One region of the Carnobacterium inhibens subsp. inhibens DSM 13024 genome, then DNA from elsewhere that is predicted to be linked to it. Evidence: predicted binding sites of a transcription regulator. Region 1 holds the regulator's gene; each other region holds the start of a gene.
What was found. Region 1 encodes NrdR, which represses ribonucleotide reductase genes. Its sites were predicted from a motif close to ACACNATATATNGTGT; they were not measured.

Region 1 (4,989 bases):
GATCATCTAAAACTTCTTGAATGAGTTCTTCATATTTATCCGTTAAATTTCGATCTTTGATCATTCGCGTCAAGCTTTCACCAATATCCTCCATTATTATTCACCTTCTTTGCCAAAATTTTGAATTCTTTTCAACCGTTCCATAAACGCTTGTTTCTCTTCTTCACTCATCGGTTTTTCTTCCATTTGGTTATTTTCTGCTTTGGCCCAATCTGGAAGAGTTTCTTTTCTTATCGTGGTTTGATTATTGTAATTACCTTTACTTCTGTTTTGTGTGTAAGTCTTATTACGATTTTCTTGTTGTTGTTTTTTTTCAGCATTTTCTAAATACATTTTTTTAACCTTTTGAATCGCTTCTTCAGGTGCTACTACCTTTTCTTGCGCCCAGTCATTGGCGATCTTATAAGCTAATTTTTGGTCAAGCGTTGGGTTGTTTTTCACAACTAAAATGTAATGAATCAAAATATTGATCACCGCTGTTGGCAAATTAGCTTTCTTCACGATTTCTTCTAAAGTCCATTCTTCAGGTTTTGTTACAAAACCGCCTTTTTGTTCTTTAATAGAATTCATAAAATCATAAGGGCTTATTTGCTCACTTACTTCAATGACCGCAATATCTTCTTTAGTTAATCCTTTTTTCATAAGATCATTTTCACGCGTTTTTTGCTGATTTACATCGATCTGGATATCTTTTTCCACCACGTCTTTTAAAGAAATATTTTGTTGGTTTTTATTATGATAATCATCATATACTAATTTCTTTAATTTTTTTTCATCAATGGTTCCAGTTTCAATATCTGATGCATTAAGAATAAATTGTTGCATCGTTAATTCGTCTAAACCATATAACGTGTGCAATACAAGAATCGTTTCCTCTATTTCTTTTGTAATGGAAGAACGATTGATGTATTGCTGATTTAAACCTGAATAAAAAAATTTCAAATCAAACGTTTTCGGATCAACTTTTGGATTAGAATTGGCTGTTTTTCCAATATATGAAACAGGCTCTTTTAAAAGTTCCTTTTCTCTTTTTAGTAATTCAGCGTCAAACTGAAACACGTCTAAAAATGACTTAGTGATTTCTTGAAATTTCTGTTTGTCTATCTTTTCTACAATGAATCGTTTTCTCAAATTTTTAAATTTTCGTTCGCCAACTCTTTCTAATAACAATAAACTTAATAAATCATCTTTGAAAAATACCTCACTAGTTTGAGGAGCTTGCAATTCATAGATCGTTAATTTAGTCGTATCTGTTTGGACATAGGTTTTAAGGAGACCTATCGCTTCTAACTTGATCCTAGCTTGATAGAGTTCAGGGATACCGATATTTAACACTGTCAGCAATTCCGAATGCAGAATTCCTTCACTCCAATATTTTTCTTCTTCTATTTCAGTCCATAATGTCATATAAAGGCTATATGCAGCAGTGCCAATCAAAGGTTGATACAAAAAAGTGAGAATTTTTTGATCAATATCCGATAGTAACGCATTTTGTTTTACTAAAAACCCATCTTTAGGACTTAAGTTTTTCCATGGATATCCCAAAACGATTCACACCTTTCTGTCTCACTAATTTTTTTCAGCTTTTTTTCTTTCAAATTCTTGAAGTTCTTTAAGAAAGACACTCATATCTTTAAATTGACGATAGACACTAGCAAAGCGGATATACGCTATTTCATCTACATCAGCTAATTTTTCCATAATGTATTCTCCAATAATAGCAGAAGAAACTTCATTTTCGCCTAACCCTCTGATTTGATTTTCTACTTCATCCACTATTTTTTCAACTTGTTCCATTGCTACAGGTCGTTTTTCACAAGAACGAATCAACCCTCTTAAAATTTTTTCACGATTAAATTCTTCTCTGGTTCCATTTTTTTTGATCACTAAAAGAGGTGTTTTTTCAACCCGTTCAAATGTAGTAAATCGAAAACTACAGGCTTCACATTCTCTTCTTCTACGAATGGCACGTCCATCATCTGCTGGACGACTATCGACAACTTTAGAACCATTATTTTGACAGCGTGGACATTGCATTATTATCATTCCTATCTTAAGTGCGTCTTATCTCTGCACTAGTTTTGTACACAGTTATTTACATTATTATACCATACAACAATCACAGATAAAACCGGTTAAAATCGGTAAAAAAGAGCAAAGAATAAAGCACTGATACTTTATTCTTTGCTCTTTTCAATTTTTATTTTATGCATGAATTGGGTTTTATTTTTTCAATCCACTTTAAAACTTGTTTTTTTGTATGTTCAACTGTCCCATTATTATCAATTATAATATCTCCCAGAGTTATTTTTTCTGAAATAGACAACTGAGCAGCAATTTTTTGCAATGCTTCATTTCTTTCTATTCCATCTCTTTTCATTAAACGGTCTATTTGAGTCTCCGGTGTTGTAGCTACTACCATGATTTGATCAACATCATCTTTATATCCAGTTTCAAAAAGCAGAGGAATATCTAATACAATAACAACAGGATGCTGTTTTAAGTAATCATCTTTCTTAGTCATAATCCATTGCCGTATGTGTTGAGATAACATTTCGTTTAACTGCTCTCTCTCTTTTTCATCATTAAATACGATTTTTCCCAGTTCAGAACGATTTAAAGTACCATCAGGTAGAATAATTTTATCACCAAAATAGGCTTTTAATTTATTTAACCCTTCTGTGCCAGGTTCTACTACTTCTCTAGCACCAATATCTGCATCTACAACAGGGTAACCCTGTTCCTTAAACAATTTACTAACAGTTGACTTGCCAGTAGCAATACTGCCAGTTAGCCCTAAAATTACAGTCATATTATCCCCTCTTTATTTAGTAATCAATGTCTAATTGCTGGCAATTAGGACAAAAATGAGTTCCTCGTTGAGCTACTTTTATTTTTTCTATAGGCGTTCCACATCGAATACACGGACTTCCTTTTTTACCATAAACCGCTAATTTCACTTGAAATGTCCCAGCATCTCCAAGTGCATTTTTATAAGTGCGAATCGTCGTTCCACCAGCTTTTACAGCATCCCCTAAGACTTTGATAATGGATTCATGCAACCTTGAAACTTCATTTTTACTTAAGCTATTTGCAGCTCTCATCGGATGGATCTTAGCTACAAATAAAGCTTCATCTACATAAATATTTCCTAATCCAGCTACAATTGTTTGATCCAATAACAGAGGCTTAATAGACCGTTTTTTAGTTTGTAGTGTAGTATAAAATGTCTTTCCATCAAAAGCTTCTTTAGTCGGTTCAGGACCAAGTAGCCTTATACCTGTCGTACTAAACTCTTTTCCTAAAGGAACAAGTGTCATCCGACCAAATTTCCGTACATCCAGATAACGTAAATCTCTTCCGTCTGTTAAATGAAAAACGATATGTGTATGTTTTTTTAAAGGTGCTGTTGAATTTTCTACCTCATACTTACCTTCCATACGCAAATGAGAAACCAAAGCCCAATGTTCAAAACGGAAAATAATGTATTTTCCTCGTCTATCAAACTCTATGATCGTTTCTCCAACTAAAAGCTGTTTAAATTCTTCGCTATCGATAGATCCAGCAACGATACGGTCCCAATAAACATCTACTGATTGAATCGTTGCGCCTAATACAAGTTGTTCTAAACCTTTTCTAACCGTTTCAACTTCTGGTAATTCAGGCAAATTTTTACTTCCTTTCTATCTAAAAAATGTTTCTGCTATAACTGAATATAGCAGAAACATTTCCTTCTTATTTCGCTTCGTACCAGCTTTTCCCGCTGTTGCTGTCTACTTTTAAAGGAACAGATAATTCTACTGCACCTTCCATAACTTGAATCACTAGTGCTTCAAGTTGTTCAAGTTCTTCTTCAGGCGCTTCAAAAATCAGTTCATCATGAACCTGTAATAGCATAGTTGCTTTCATATTTGATTCTTTTAATTTTTTATCCATTTTAATCATAGCAATTTTGATGATATCTGCTGCACTACCTTGGATTGGTGTATTGATAGCCGTTCTTTCAGCAAATGACCGTAAATTAAAGTTTCTAGAATTGATTTCTGGCAAATAACGGCGACGTTGGAAAAGTGTTTCGACAAAACCTTTATCTTTTGCTTCTCTCACAATATCTTCCATATACGTTTTAACGCCTGGATATTTATCAAAATACTTATCGATAAATTTTTGTGCTTCTTTTCGGCTAATTCCTAAATTTTGTGATAATCCATAGTCACTTATACCATAGACAATTCCAAAATTAACCGCTTTAGCTCTGCGACGCATCTCTGAAGAAACTTCTTCGGGAGAAGTGATTCCAAATACTCGCATGGCAGTACTTGAATGAATGTCTTGTCCCTCAATAAAAGCTTCTTTTAACAAAGGATCATTTGATACATGTCCCAACACACGCAATTCAATTTGTGAGTAATCGGATGCGAATATCTTCCATCCTTCATGACTAGGAACAAAAGCTTGCCTAATTTTTCTACCTTCTTCTAATCGAATCGGAATATTTTGCAAGTTTGGTTCCACAGAACTTAAACGACCCGTTTGAGCGATTGTTTGCATATAACGTGTATGGATTTTCCCCGTGTTTTTATCAATCACTTTCAATAAACCTTCTATATAAGTGGATTGGATTTTCGCTATTTGTCGGTAATCTAAAATATGTTCTACAATCGGAGCTTGTTCTCTCATTTGCTCTAAAACATCAACCGCCGTTGAATAACCTGTTTTTGTTTTTTTTATGACAGGATAACCCATCTTCTCAAATAAGATTACACCTAATTGTTTTGGCGAATTTAAATTAAATTCTTCTCCAGCCAATTCGTATACACGCTGCTCGATATCCTTTAACCGAACGGCAAATTCTTCTTTCATTTCCATTAACCTTTTGTCATTCACTTTTACCCCAGTAAGTTCCATCTCAGCCAATACGATGGATAAAGGCAATTCCATTTCATTGAATAACTCAGTCTGCTCATTTTTTTCCAAATTGTCATTTAA
Region 2 (4,989 bases), 500 kb from region 1:
AACGAAAATTTTCATGGAAGCTTTTAATGAAGATCATGGTGAAAACTTAGTGGCCATTGCCGATACGGTTATTGCGCCACTTGGTATTTATTCATCAAAGATTCAAGATGTCTCTGAGATAAAAGAGAATGATGTGATTGCCATTCCAAACGATGTTTCAAATGAAGGACGAGCTTTACTCTTACTTCAAACAGCTGGTTTGATTGAAGTTGATCCTTCAAAAGGCCAAGTTCCTGTAGTTGAAGATATTACCTCTAATCCTTTGAATTTAACATTTGAAACACTAGATTCTTCTCAAACAGCACGCGCTTTAGAAGATGTAACAGCTTCCGTCATTAATAGCGGAATGGCTGTAGACGCCGGATTCATTCCTACTGAAGATGCTGTGTTCTTAGAACCAGTTACTGATTCCTCTGATCCATACTACAATGCGATTGTTTCAAGAGAAGAAGATAAAGATAATGAAGTTTTCAAAAAGATTATAGAAGCTTACCAAGCAGAAGATACTAAAGAAGTCATCGAAGAAACATCAAAAGGCTCTTCTATTCCAGTGTGGTAAAGGAACGCAAGTAACTAGTTTCCTTTACGGCACACATTAAAACTAACCCCATTCAGAAAGGATGATTTATTATGTCAACAGCACTTACAAAAGTTACGTTACAAGAAGAAGTTCAACAAGGAGCTCAAGAGGTCATCGCATTACGCCGTTACCTTCATCAACATCCTGAGCCAAGTCTAAAAGAATACGAAACAATCAAATTTATCAAAAATGAATTAGACAAACTATCTATCCCTTACGAATCTGTTGGTGAAACTGGAGCTATCGGGACGATTGTTGGTAAAAAAGGACTAGGAAAAACGATTCTCTTACGGGCAGATATTGATGCTCTTGAATTAGAGGATGCTAAAGACAAACCTTATAAATCAACTAAAAAAGGATTACATCATGCATGTGGCCATGATGCTCACACATCAGCTTTATTAGGGGCTGCAAAAATTTTAAAAAACCATGAAGCTGACTTTTCAGGGACCATTAAATTAGCTTTTCAACAAGCTGAAGAAATCGGAGCTGGAGCACGACAATTTGTAGCGGGTGGATTTGTTAACGATGTCGATCAAGTTTTTGGTATACACGTCGACTCCTCTATCGAGACTGGAAAAATCGTTGCTACTGCTGGTCCAACAAATGCTTCTTGTGATATTTTTAAGATTAGGGTCAAAGGCGAAAGCGGTCATGCGGCTAGACCAGATTTAGGAAGAGATGCTCTTTTAACAGCTGCTGCCATAACGATCGAATTGCAAAGTATTGTGGCTCGAGAAGTCAGCCCTTTAGATAATGTAGTTGTTGCTGTAGGAGTCTTAAACGCCGGAACTCGTTATAACATTATTGCAAATGAAGCTTCCCTTGAAGGTACGGTTCGTACATTTAGCCACGAAACACGCCAATTTGTATTAGCAGCTGTTGAACGTGTTGCACGAGATGTCGCCAAAGCTCATCGCACATCAATTGAATTTGAGAATTATGATGCAGCAGCTCCTCTTATCAATAATCAAACCGCTGCAAGTCGTGCTGCTCGTGTTGGTACAGACATTGTAGGAGCAGATAATATTATTCAAGATAATCCCAAAAGTTTAGGAGCAGATGACTTTGCTGACTTCTTAGCTGTTGCGCAAGGTGTTTATGCTCGTGTTGGAACTAAGAACCCAGCTAACCCAGAAACTTGGTACGGGCATCATCATGAAAATTTTGATATTGACGAAAGCGGATTAGCTATAGCCACAGAATTACATGTCAGATATGCTCTAGATTTTTTAAATGAACGGTAAATAAAAAAAATTCAGAACTTATTTTCTGAAAAAGATTGAAGCGAGTTGTTTTTCGCTTCTTTTTTTTGTCTTCTATTTCTCACAAAATTTTTAGTTAATGAAAAAACACAACATGTAGTGTAAAATATATTTCAGGTAACAACATATAGAAAAAAAGGATGTTACACTTACTACCCTTTTTTACTGTTATCTATTGATTTACATACATATTTTATTAAGGAGTGGTACCCATGATTGCAAATATCTACGCAAAAGCAACAATAGATGTTAACAAGTTAAATGAAGACATTCAAGCTTTTCCTCAAGTCTATCCGATAACTGATGATATGAACTTAACCTATAAAGGGGTTTCTCGCTTAGTTATGTTAGATCGGTATTCCTTTAAAGACCTCTCTAAATCTACTCTTTCTATAGGAGATTTAGTTGTTTTAACGGTTAAGCCAGACCCGCAATACCCTACAAGAGGAACTGGATTTGTTACACAGATCAACCATTCTCAACATACTGCTTCAATTTTGATTGATGAGGAATTCCGAGGATCCATTGAAGATGAGTATGAGCAAAAAACTGGAATCATTACTTGCAGCTTAGATGTGATTGAAAAACCGCTTGAAATTTTTTATGAACAAATTGCTAAACGAAATGCGACTGGCTTATCCGCTATAGAATCGACTCCTGAAAAAAGAAAAGCTGCTTATAATGCCTTTTATGAAGAATTAAAAAACTTGAATTTTATCCCTGCAGGACGCGTTTTGTATGGTGCAGGTTCGAAAACGGATGTCACTTATTTTAATTGTTACGTTATGCCTTTTGTCCCTGACTCTCGTGAAGGTATTTCGGATCATCGAAAACAAGTGATGGAAATCATGAGTCGTGGCGGCGGTGTTGGTACTAATGGTTCTACTCTTCGTCCGCGTCATACTTTAGCGCGTGGGGTTAATGGAAAATCATCAGGAGCTGTTTCTTGGCTAGACGATATTGCGAAATTAACTCACTTGGTTGAACAGGGTGGCAGCCGTCGTGGAGCACAGATGATTATGTTAACAGATTGGCATCCAGATATTCTTGAATTTATTATTTCAAAAATGCAAAACCCACGTATTTTACGTTATTTAATTGAAAATACCACAGACGCTCAAATAAAGAAGCTAGCTAATGAAAAGTTGAAATTCACTCCTCTTTCAGAACACGAAACTGCTATGTATCAAACTATTTTAAATTATAAAAATATGCCCGGGCGTGGTGGATTTGATGCAGCGACAATGAAAGAAGCAGCTGCTAAATTAAAAATAGGCGGCTCCTATAGTGTTCATGACCCTGACTTTTTATCAGGAGCAAATATTTCAGTTTGTTTGACGACTGATTTCATGGAAGCTGTTGAAAAGGACACTGATTATACTCTTCGCTTTCCTGCCGTAGAAACATACAGCCCAGAGGAAATGGAAGAATACAACACTAATTGGTCAGAAATTGGAGACGTCCGTGAATGGGAAGCTTCAGGACATGGCATTCATACTTACCGAACAATAAAGGCTCGCGAATTATGGAAACTCATCACTATTTGTGCTACCTACTCTGCTGAGCCGGGTATTTTCTTTATTGATAATGCAAATAAGATGACGAATGCTGCTGCCTATGGGCAAAAAGTCGTTGCAACTAACCCTTGCGGCGAACAGCCTCTCGCTCCTTATTCTGTTTGTAATCTAGCAGCCGTTAACTTAGCCGAAATGGCCGATAAAGAATCTGGAACAGTCAATTTTGATAAATTAAAGAAAACTGTGCAAGTTGGTGTACGTATGCAAGATAACGTGATTGATGCCACACCTTACTTCTTAGCAGAAAACGAAAAACAAGCTTTAGGAGAACGCCGTGTTGGTTTAGGCATTATGGGTCTCGCCGACTTACTCATTTACTGTGGTAAAGAATACGGCTCTCAAGAAGGCAATCAATTAGTAGATAAAGTCTTCGAAACAATTGCAGTTTCAGCGTATGAAGCTTCTATTGAATTAGCAAAAGAACGAGGCAGTTTCCCTTTCTTAATTGGGAAAACTGAAGCAGAGACAGCTAAACTAAGAGAACAGTTCCTTCAATCGGGGTATATGAAGCAAATGCCAGAACACATTCACGAAGGCGTATTGAAATATGGGATACGCAATTCACATTTATTAACTGTTGCTCCAACTGGGTCAACAGGAACAATGGTGGGCGTTTCAACAGGACTTGAACCTTACTTCTCATTTAGTTATTTCAGAAGCGGACGTTTAGGCAAGTTTATCGAAGTAAAAGCTGATATCGTCCAAGAATACCTTGATCAACATCCAGAAGCCGATCCTGAAAGATTGCCAAAACAATTTGTATCTGCCATGAGTTTAAAACCTGAAGCTCATGTTGATGTTCAATGTACCATTCAACGCTGGGTCGACAGTTCTATTTCTAAAACAGTCAATGCTCCTAAAGGTTATACGGTTGAACAAGTTCAAAAAATTTATGAGCGTCTTTATAGAGGTGGGGCAAAAGGCGGTACGGTTTATGTAGATGGAAGCCGTGATACACAAGTACTGACATTAAAAGCTGAAGAAACGATTTGGGATGAAGAAATAACAAAAGAAGCACCGTCTTCAGAGCATCAACCACTTCAAACAGGTACTGTTAAAGAAGCGAATAACTATGGCAATGAGGTTGGCGATACTTGTCCTATCTGTCGACAAGGAACGGTTGAAGATTTAGGTGGCTGCAATACGTGTACCAATTGTAATGCCCAACTTAAATGTGGATTATAAACATAAATGGAGTTGAGACTTTTGTCCCAACTCCATCTTTTTTTATTCAAATTCTTTTAATTGGGCTTCACGTTGTGTTTTACGCCATTCAATAAAACCATTTCCTAAACCTCTTAGTAACACTTCACTCGTTCCAAGGTTTGTTGCCAAGGGTATTTCATAAACATCACATAGTCTTAACAATGCTGATATATCGGGTTCGTGAGGCTGTGCTGTTAAAGGATCTCTCAGAAAAATAACTAAATCAATTTTGTTGTCAGATACATACGCCCCTATTTGTTGATCGCCTCCAAGTGGGCCAGATTTAAAGCGATGTACTTCTAAACCAGTTGCATCAATGATTCGTTGTCCAGTCGTTCCTGTAGCAAATATTTGATGATCT
Region 3 (4,989 bases), 1.9 Mb from region 1:
TGGATGAAAAACATTTAAATAGACCGCTCCTGCTCCATTTCGTTGTCCAAGCTGATTAGAATAACTAAAACTGTCTTCTAATAATTTCATTACAGGTACAACTCCGCTTGAAGCATTGTCGATTTTTTTGATTGGATCTCCAGAAGCACGTAAATTAGATAAATTCACACCAACTCCGCCACCGATACGAGACAATTGCAACGCACTGTTCACTACACGGCCAATACTGTTCATATCATCCGTTGCTTGGATCAAGAAACAAGAAACCAGTTCTCCACGTCTCTTACGTCCTGCATTCAGGAATGTTGGCGTAGCAGGTTGATAACGTTGATTTACGATTTCATCCGCAAGTTTGCGAGCTAATTCAGTATCCCCATCAGCTAAATATAACGCATTGAATACGATTCGATCTTCATAGCGTTCTAAGAAACGTTGTCCATCATTCGTTTTCAAAGCATATTGTGTATAAAATTTAAAAGCTGACATAAATGAGCGGAATCTAAATTTCCGACTGTAAATATCATCAAATAATGAATGGATGAATTCTCTTTCGTATTTCAATAAAAACTCTTCTTCTATATACTCTTCTTTAATTAGATAGTTCAATTTTTCTTCAAGTGTATAAAAGAAAACGGTATTTGGATTAACATGCTCCAAAAAGTAAGCTCGTACCGCTTCACGATCTTTATTTAAAGGAATCTTTCCATCCACAGGTCTATTCAATTCATTGTTTAATTTAAAATACGTAACCTCTTTTGGTTTTGAGGCTAATTTAGGTTTATCCAATATCATTCACCACTTTCTTTAATTGTGCAACATCTTCCTCATTGCCTTGAAACTCAAAGGTATGTAATAAGGGTACTTGATAATCGTGAGCCAGATCTTTTGCCGTAAAAGCGAATAATTTACCAAAATTCAAATTCCCACCACCAGCTACCCCTTTTAAATACCTTTTATTATCAGCTGTTTCAATAAAATCGTTTAATAATTCAGTTGCTTCTTTATCATACGTTGGTGCAACAATAATGAACGGTTCTTCTAAAACAATATATGGATTCGTTGGCGTCAATTCCAACAAATCCATACTGAGTTTGTTAACAAACTTTCTAGTCTGGCCGGTTAAACTAATATAAACGACTTTCATGCTAATTGATCAAGGAGATCAGGGCGGAATCCATTAAAGGCTTCATGTCCTTCTATAGAAATAACAGGAACAGAGCTAAACCCAAGTTCTTTAACTTCATTTAAAGCTTCTTCTGATTCAAAGATATCTTTTACCTCGTAAGAAATACCTTTATCTTCTAAATATTTTTTAGTGAAATTACATTGCATACAGTTTGGTTTAGAGTAAACAATAATCGTTTTTTGCGTCATAGGTCATTCTCCTTAATAATTCATTTTTAAGTTCGTTTTCATCTATTTCTCTATTCGTATTCTACACTTATTCTCTCTCACTGGCAAATAAAAAAACCACTATATCTAGTGGTTTTCCTATTGACATATTCATTTTTTCCTATATGTGGTATTTGTCATTCATGCTTGTGAACAATAAACAGTTGAGAAACCTACAGTTATTTGTCTCCAAACCTTTCTTCGTGTAATTTTCACATTTGAAAAAAATCTAAAAAAACTTTTTTTATTTTTTTAATCCTCACGAAATCAATTTATTAAAGATTTTAGAATATTTTTACATTTTTTTGAATAATACTGTATACATCTTTATTTGTTTCATTCGCTTATAATTAATTTTCCTTTTCTGAAAAGAAAAGAAAAATTTTCTATTTTCAACATTAAAAAAAAGTTAGAAAAGCTGAGTAGTCAACTTTTCTAACTTATCAATTTATGTCTCAGGAGAGATTCGAACTCCCGACCGTCCGCTTAGAAGGCGGATGCTCTATCCAACTGAGCTACTGAGACATGTCCTAGCAACAAAATTAATTATATGTAATAATGAATAAAAAGTCAACACTTTTTGCCAATAAATTTTAAATTTAAGAAAGAATGTTATTTTAATCAGTTGAATTTAATAAATACACCCTTTACAATAATTATTAAACAAGTTAGGGAGGTTTTAAAATGGGGTTAATTGGTGGTCTTTTAGGAAACGCCGGGAACATCAGCGAGAATGAGGCTCGAAAAAAACTATCAGGTGTCATTTTGGATACTGAAGAAATCGATTTAGCGTTTAAATTGGTTCGTGATTTAATTATTTTTACCAATAAGCGTTTAATTGTCATTGATAAACAAGGTGTCACAGGTAAAAAAACGACTTATCATTCTTTGCCATATAAGTCGATTAGTCGCTTTCTGGTTGAAACAACCGGCCATTTTGACTTAGATGCTGAATTGAAGATCTTTATTTCCAGTGCTGCTGAACCAGCTATTACGTTGCAGTTTACAAATGATAAACACATTACAGCAATTCAACAAGCTTTGGCACTAGCTGTACTCTAAACCAAGTAAAAAAGAAGAGAGTGAGACAAAAAGCGTTTAGACCCGAATCACTGGAACGAATAAGCGCAGTATGGTCATCGACCATCGAGCATTGTTCGCGAAGTGGACGTCGGGTCTGCTTTTTGGAGCACGTTTTAGAATGAATATTCGTATAAAAAGAGGAGGCTAGGATTTTTGTCCCGGCCTCTTCTTTTCTTTTTAATACAATTTCAAGTATTGTTCTCTTTCCCATTCAGTCACTTGCTCACGAAAAGCAGCCCATTCGATTTTTTTAGCATTGACAAAGTTTTCATAAATATGATCACCCAAACCAGCTTTAATCGTATTATCTTTTGCTAAGTATCCTAAAGCTTCATGCAATGTTCCAGGTAAATCATAAATCCCATTTTCATAACGATCTTTTTCGCTCATTACATAAATATTGCGGTTGATAGGTACTGGAGCTTCCATTTTATTTTTCACACCATCTAACCCAGCTTTCAAAAGAACAGCCATCGCTAAATATGGATTTGCGCTAGGGTCGACACTACGTAATTCAACACGAGTAGACATTCCCCTTGATTGCGGTACACGAATTAGTGGTGAGCGATTACGGCCGCTCCATGCAATGTATACAGGCGCTTCATATCCGGGTACAAGACGTTTGTATGAATTTACAGTAGGGTTAACGATTGCTGTAAATGCTTTTGCGTGATCTAAAATACCAGCTAAAAATTGACGTGCTGTATCACTTAGTTCCATATCCCCATCTTTATCGTAAAAAGCATTACCTTCTTTTGTAAATAAAGATAAGTTGAAATGCATTCCAGATCCATTGACTCCATATAATGGTTTAGGCATAAACGTAGCATGTAAACCATGTTTACGAGCGACAGTTTTTACAATCAATTTAAATGTTTGAATGTTATCGCATGCTTCGATCGCACTTGCATATTTCCAGTCGATCTCATGTTGTCCTGGTGCAACTTCATGGTGACTAGCCTCGATTTCAAAACCAAGATCTTCTAATTGCAATACGATATCGCGACGGCAATTTTCACCTAAATCTGTTGGAGCTAAATCAAAATAGCCTCCATCGTCATTCAACTCTAAAGTGGGCTCATTTTTTTCGTCTAATTTAAAAAGGAAAAATTCAGGTTCAGGTCCTAAATTAAACTCAGTAAACCCAAGTTCTTCCATTTCTTTCAAAGTACGCTTCAAGTTAGAACGAGGATCTCCAGCAAATGGTGTACCATCTGGATTGTATACGTCACAAATCAGACGAGCGATTTTACCAGAACCTTCAGTCGTTTCCCATGGGAAAATCAACCAAGTATCTAAATCCGGTCTCAAATACATATCGCTTTCTTCTATCCGTACAAATCCTTCGATTGAAGAGCCATCAAACATTAACTCATTATCCAATACTTTTTTCAGTTGACTAATGGGTACCTCAACATTTTTAATTACACCTAAAATATCAGTAAACATTAATCGCAAGAAACGGACATTTCCTTTTTTTGACGCCTCTTCAATTTCTTTTCTCATAAACTTAGCCATACATTTTTTTCTTCCCTTCTCTTAGCAACTTTTTAGTTTGTTATTACCCTATTCGATTTTGATTAAGAAACGAATTTGCCGTTTTAGCACTTAATCCACTTACCGCTAGAAATTCATCATGCAAGATTTTTCGTACGTCATCATCTGTCATAACTTTATTTACTTCTTGTTCTCTAGCTTTTTCTTTATTCTCCTGCAGCTCATAAATGCGTTTGATACCCGCCATATTGATTCCATCTGATAAATAATCTTTAATCTCAAGAAGAACATCAATATCATTTAAAGAATACATTCGGCGATTTCCTTCATTCCGCAAAGGATGGATTAGATCCTGTTCTTCATAGTAGCGAATCTGTCGTGCAGTTAAATCTGTTAGTTTCATAACTGTACCAATCGGAAAAACCGACCTTGAACGTCTAAGTTCTTTCTCACTCATTTAAGTCCTCCTTTCGATTACTTTTATAGAATAGCAGTCTTTTTTTTCTCTGTCAACAAAAAAATGCATCTTATGTCAGAAAATCTAACACGTCAAAACGAACGATTCATTTTTTAATCATTCATTTGTTCCGATTAAAAACTCAAAATTGAACTATACCAATTGTATTAGAACGAAAAAAAAACCCAATGGACAGTAAAATTGTCCATTGGGGTTTTTCATTTTGGTCTATTTTTTAATATAAGGTTAGATATTTTTCTTTTTCCCATTCAGAAACTTGTTCACGATAAGCAGCCCACTCTACATGTTTAGCACTGACAAAACTTCTATAGATATGTTCACCCAAAGCTTCTTGAACGACTTTATCTTCTTGCAAGTATTTAACAGCATTATGCAAAGTAGATGGAAGATCTTTGATGCCTTTTTTGTATCGTTCTTCTGAAGACATACGATAGATATTGCGATCTATTGGTTTAGGTACTTCCATTTCTTTTTTCACTCCATCTAGTCCTGAATACAACAATGTTGCAACGGCTAAATAAGGATTAGCACTAGGATCA

Region 2: BR65_RS10585 (vitamin B12-dependent ribonucleotide reductase) is a predicted target of NrdR. The motif match lies at 1,933-1,948, and genes of this name have one in related genera.
Region 3: nrdH (glutaredoxin-like protein NrdH) is a predicted target of NrdR. The motif match lies at 1,471-1,486, and genes of this name have one in related genera.

What each region holds. Positions count from the first base shown of each region.
Region 1 is NZ_JQIV01000006.1:2,462,537-2,467,525, reverse strand. Features, by position in the region: gene dnaI (primosomal protein DnaI) at 1-94, opposite strand, end outside; gene BR65_RS12890 (replication initiation and membrane attachment family protein) at 97-1,545, opposite strand; gene nrdR (transcriptional regulator NrdR) at 1,570-2,037, opposite strand; gene coaE (dephospho-CoA kinase) at 2,201-2,812, opposite strand; gene mutM (DNA-formamidopyrimidine glycosylase) at 2,829-3,668, opposite strand; gene polA (DNA polymerase I) at 3,736-4,989, opposite strand, start outside.
Region 2 is NZ_JQIV01000006.1:1,961,217-1,966,205, reverse strand. Features, by position in the region: gene BR65_RS10595 (MetQ/NlpA family ABC transporter substrate-binding protein) at 1-559, shown strand, start outside; gene BR65_RS10590 (amidohydrolase) at 631-1,827, shown strand; gene BR65_RS10585 (vitamin B12-dependent ribonucleotide reductase) at 2,058-4,607, shown strand; gene mgsA (methylglyoxal synthase) at 4,650-4,989, opposite strand, start outside.
Region 3 is NZ_JQIV01000006.1:529,504-534,492, forward strand. Features, by position in the region: gene nrdE (class 1b ribonucleoside-diphosphate reductase subunit alpha) at 1-792, opposite strand, end outside; gene nrdI (class Ib ribonucleoside-diphosphate reductase assembly flavoprotein NrdI) at 779-1,144, opposite strand; gene nrdH (glutaredoxin-like protein NrdH) at 1,141-1,374, opposite strand; tRNA gene BR65_RS03630 (tRNA-Arg) at 1,844-1,917, opposite strand; gene BR65_RS03635 (PH domain-containing protein) at 2,077-2,454, shown strand; gene glnA (type I glutamate--ammonia ligase) at 2,653-3,993, opposite strand; gene BR65_RS03645 (MerR family transcriptional regulator) at 4,037-4,429, opposite strand; gene glnA (type I glutamate--ammonia ligase) at 4,665-4,989, opposite strand, start outside.